Regions from separate parts of the Actinoplanes sp. NBC_00393 genome, predicted to be linked through region 1. Evidence: riboswitches for the same ligand, from Rfam matches in the RefSeq annotation. Region 1 holds a riboswitch; the other holds the start of a gene.
What was found. Region 1 has a riboswitch for glycine ahead of OHA21_RS21345 (L-serine ammonia-lyase). Riboswitches for the same ligand answer to the same signal wherever they lie in the genome.
Positions count from the first base shown of each region.

Region 2: linked by a shared signal. The riboswitch ahead of gcvP (aminomethyl-transferring glycine dehydrogenase) and the one ahead of OHA21_RS21345 (L-serine ammonia-lyase) in region 1 are both predicted to bind glycine.

Region 1 covers NZ_CP107942.1:4,531,495-4,533,883, reverse strand. Annotated here, with positions in the region: gene OHA21_RS21350 (AMP-dependent synthetase/ligase) at 1-1,164, shown strand, start outside; glycine riboswitch at 1,219-1,309, shown strand; glycine riboswitch at 1,314-1,400, shown strand; gene OHA21_RS21345 (L-serine ammonia-lyase) at 1,438-2,389, shown strand, end outside.
Region 2 covers NZ_CP107942.1:3,052,571-3,054,959, reverse strand. Annotated here, with positions in the region: gene OHA21_RS14305 (cation-translocating P-type ATPase) at 1-720, opposite strand, end outside; glycine riboswitch at 886-976, shown strand; gene gcvP (aminomethyl-transferring glycine dehydrogenase) at 1,052-2,389, shown strand, end outside.

The DNA of each region.
Region 1 (2,389 bases):
TACCAGGCCACCGCGACGCAGGCCGTCGACCTGGTCGGCCCGGACGACCTCGGCTATCTGTGGCTGCCGCTCGCGCACGTGTTCGGCAAGGCGCTGGGCGCCGCCCAGATCGCGATCGGCCACCCTACGGTGATCGACGGCGACGTGACCCGGATCATCACGAACCTGCCCGTGGTCAAACCGGTCGTCATGCCCGCCGTACCCCGGATCTTCGAAAAGGTGCATGCCGGCGTGCTCGCCGCCGCGCACAAGGACGGCGGGGTGAAGGCCCGGCTCTTCGACTGGGCCGTCGGTGTCGGCCGCAAGGCCGCCCGGACCCGCCGCAACGGCGATCCGGTGCCCGCCGGGCTCGCGCTGCAACACAAGATCGCCGACAGGCTGGTGCTGAGCAAGGTACGCGCGCGGTTCGGCGGGCGGCTGCGCTTCTTCCTGTCCGGTTCGGCCGCGCTGTCGGCGGACATCTGCGAGTTCTTCGACGCTCTCGGCCTGCCCATCCTGGAGGGGTACGGGCTGACCGAGACCTCGGCCGGCGCCTTCGTCAACCGCCCGGACCACCTGGAGTACGGCACCGTCGGCCTGCCACTGCCCGGCACCGAGGTCCGGATCGCCGAGGACGGCGAGATCCTGATCAAGGGTCCCGGGCTGATGGACGGTTACCACGGCTTCGATCCGCTCGGCGAGTGGCTGGCCACCGGCGACATCGGCGAGATCACCGCCCGCGGCTCGCTGAAGATCACCGACCGGAAGAAGGACCTGTTCAAGACCTCCGGCGGCAAGTACGTCGCGCCGCAGGCGATCGAGACCCGGTTCGCCGCGATCTGCCCGCTCTCCGCGCAGATGGTGGTCTACGGCGACGGCCGCAACTACGTCACCGCGCTGATCGACCTCGACCCGGTCGCTGTGCGCACCTGGGCGACCGCCAACGGGGTCACCGGCGAGACCCACGCCGACCTGGTGCGCTCACCGCAGGTGCAGGCCGCCGTCGACGGCTACGTCACCGAGCTCAACTCCGCCCTCGGCCGCTGGGAGACAGTCAAACGGTTCACCATCCTGGAACGCAACCTGAGCGTCGAGAACGGCGACCTCACCCCGTCGCTGAAACTGCGCCGGCGCATCGTCGAGCAACGCAATGCTCACCTGCTCGACAAGCTTTACACCGGTTGACGCGGCTATCCTGGCCTGGATAGCTTCACCAGCGACAACCGCATATTTCGCCGCTCATCCGCTGCGGGAGAGCCCCTGGTGACAGGGCGCCGAAGGAGCAACTTCTCCCTCAGAATCTCTCAGGCCAACGTACCGCTGCGGGCAGGCGACTCTGGAAAGCCGGGGACGGTCCGCCGTCGCCGCGCCCAAGGTGCAAGCCGCCGCCGGCGGCGAAGCTCTCAGGCCCCATGACAGAGCGAGGGAGGCCCACCCCAGCTAGCAGGGAGCCTCCGCATGGCCGTCTCCGTCTTCGACCTGTTCTCGATCGGCATCGGGCCGTCCAGCTCACACACCGTCGGCCCGATGCGCGCCGCCCGCCTCTTCACGCAGCAACTCGCCGGCCTGCCGGTCGCGACCGTGCGCGCCGAGCTGTTCGGTTCGCTCGGGGCGACCGGTCACGGTCACGGCACCCCGCGGGCGGTGCTGCTGGGCCTGGCCGGCGAGGAGCCGGAGACGGTCGACACTTCTCTCGAATCGGCACCCCTTCCGTTCGAGGCGGACCTCGTGCTGCACCGGCGGCGGTCACTGCCCGAGCATCCCAACGGGATGACCTTCACGGCGCTCGGCGCCGACGGCGCCGAGCTTCTGCGCAAGACCTACTTCTCGGTCGGCGGCGGCTTCGTGGTCGATGAGAAGACCGGCGGGGTACGCGCGGACGACATCTGCCTGCCCTATCCGTTCTCGTCGGGCGCCGACCTGCTGGCGACGACCCGGGCCACCGGTCTGTCGATCTCCCGGCTGATGCTGGTCAACGAGACGGCGTGGCGCCCGGAGTCCGCGGTGCAGGCCGGCCTGCAGCACCTCTGGTCGGTGATGAACGACTGCATCGACCGGGGACTCGACGCCGAGGGCATCCTGCCGGGAGGTCTGCGCGTCCGGCGGCGGGCGGCGGCGACGGCACGTCAACTACGGGCGGGCGGTCCCGGCGCTGAGCATGCGATGGAGTGGCTCACCGCGTACGCCATGGCCGTCAATGAGGAGAACGCGGCCGGCGGCCGGGTGGTCACCGCGCCCACCAACGGCGCCGCCGGCATCATCCCGGCCGTGCTGCGCTACTACCTGGACTTCGTGCCCGGCGCGTCGGCGGACGGCGTGGTGCGGTTCCTGCTGACGGCCGGCGCGATCGGCCTGCTGTTCAAGGAGAACGCCTCCATCTCCGGCGCCGAGGTCGGCTGCCAGGGCGAGG
Region 2 (2,389 bases), 1.5 Mb from region 1:
GAGGGTGTCGAGTTCGCGCTGCAGCGGGGAGCGGGTCCGTTCGACCTTGGTCAGCATGGTCGCGATCCGGCCCATCTCGGTGTCCATGCCGGTCGCGACGACCAGCATGGTGGCCGTGCCGCGGGTCACCGAGGTGTTCTGGAACAGCATGTTGGTGCGCTCCGCGAGCGGCACCTCGCCGGGCGGCAGCTCCTTGCTGTCCTTGGCGACCGGGGCGCTCTCGCCGGTCAGCGCCGCCTCCTGGGCCTCGCAGGTGGCCGAGCGCAGGATCCGCCCGTCAGCGGGCACCAGATCACCGGCCTCCAGGTGCACGATGTCGCCGGGCACCAGGTCGACGGCCGGCACCTGGACCAGGTCGCCGCCGCGGATCACCCGGGCCTCCGGGACCTGCATCTTGGCCAGCGCGTCGACGCTGGCCCGTGCGGTCAGCTCCTGCCGGGCGCCGAGCACCACGTTGAGCAGCACGAGCAGCGCCACGATCAGGGCGGTGGACCATTCGGCGATCAGCAGGCTGACCACGACCACGGCGATCAGCATGATGTTCATCGGGTCGCGCAACTGTTTGGCGGCGACGGTCAGCGCGGAGGGCGGTTTCTCGGCGGCGATGGCGTTCGGCCCGTACCGGGACAGCCTGGCCGCCGCCTCGGTGAGCGACAGGCCCTGGGTGGCGTCGGTGTCCAGGGCCGCGGTCTGCGGCCGTTCGACGGTGGGGTTGGTCATGGCGTACCCCCGGGGGTCAGGTGCCGGCCGGTACACCGTCGCGCCGCAACCCCGCGGATCCATCACCCGGTGGGGATGAATTCACCGGCGGGACGGGCGTTGGTCACAACTGCGGTGCGCCCGGCGACCGGCGCCGGATCCGCTGGTAGGTTGAGTGCTGCCGGCTACACCCGCGCGGGAGAGACCACCGAAAAGGTGGCGCCGAAGGGGCAAATCCTCCCCGGAACCTCTCAGGCAAAAGGACCGCGAGGGCAGGCAACTCTGGAGTGCCTGCTGGGTATGACAGAGGGGGAGGGTTGCGTGTCGACCTTCTCGAGCCCTGGAGTCGCCCATGACCTCGCCGTTCGTTCCCCGTCACATCGGTCCGGACCCGGACGAGCAGACCCACATGCTCAAGGCGATCGGGTACAACTCGGTCGGCGAGCTGATGGACGCCGCGATCCCCGAGGTGATCCGCTGGCACGGTGACCTGGACCTGCCGGCCGGGATCTCCGAGGAGGAGGCGATCGCCGAGCTGCGCGCGATCGCCGGGCGCAACACCGTCGCCACCTCGATGATCGGGCTGGGCTACTACGGCACCCACACGCCCGCGGTGATCAAGCGGAACGTGCTGGAGAACCCGGCGTGGTACACGGCGTACACCCCGTACCAGCCGGAGATCAGCCAGGGCCGGCTCGAGGCGCTGCTGAACTTCCAGACCGTGGTCACCGACCTGACCGGGCTGACCACGGCGAACGCCTCGATGCTGGACGAGGCCACCGCGGTGGCCGAGGCCATGACCCTCGCGCGGCGGGCCTCCAAGGTCAAGAGCAATGTGTACGCGGTGGACGCCGACACGTTCCCGCAGACCCTGGCCGTCCTGCGGACCCGCGCCGAACCGCTCGGCATCGAGGTGCGCCTGGTCGACGTCGAGACCGGCGAGCTGCCGGCCGAGTTCTTCGGCCTGCACCTGCAGTACCCGGGCGCGTCCGGCGCGGTCCGCGACCACGCCGCGCTCGTCGAGGCCGCCCACGCCAAGGGCGCCCTGGTCACGGTCGCCGCCGACCTGCTTGCGCTGACCCTGCTGCGGGCGCCGGGCGAGATCGGCGTGGACATCGCCGCGGGAACGACGCAGCGGTTCGGCGTACCCCTCGGTTTCGGTGGCCCGCACGCCGGCTACCTGGCCGTGCGTGCCGGCCTGGAGCGGTCGCTGCCCGGGCGCCTGGTCGGTGTCTCGAAGGACGCCGACGGCGCCCCGGCCTACCGGCTCGCGCTGCAGACCCGCGAGCAGCACATCCGCCGGGAGAAGGCGACCAGCAACATCTGTACCGCCCAGGTGCTCCTGGCCGTGATGGCCAGCATGTATGCGGTCTACCACGGCCCGGCCGGGCTGAGGGCGATCGCGCAGCGCACCCACGAGCACGCCCTCGCGCTCGCCGGTGGCCTGAGCGCGGCCGGCGTCGAGGTGGCGCACACCGCGTTCTTCGACACGGTGACCGCGGTCGTGCCGGGCCGGGCCGCCGACGTCGTGGCCGCCGCCGCCAGTGCCGGCATCGACCTGCGGCTCGTCGACGCCGACCGGGTGTCGGTGTCCTGCGACGAGACCACCACCGCCGCGCACGTGGCGAGCGTGCTGCAGGCGTTCGGCGCGGCCCCGGCCACGCCCGCCGCGTCCGCCGTCAAGGCCCTG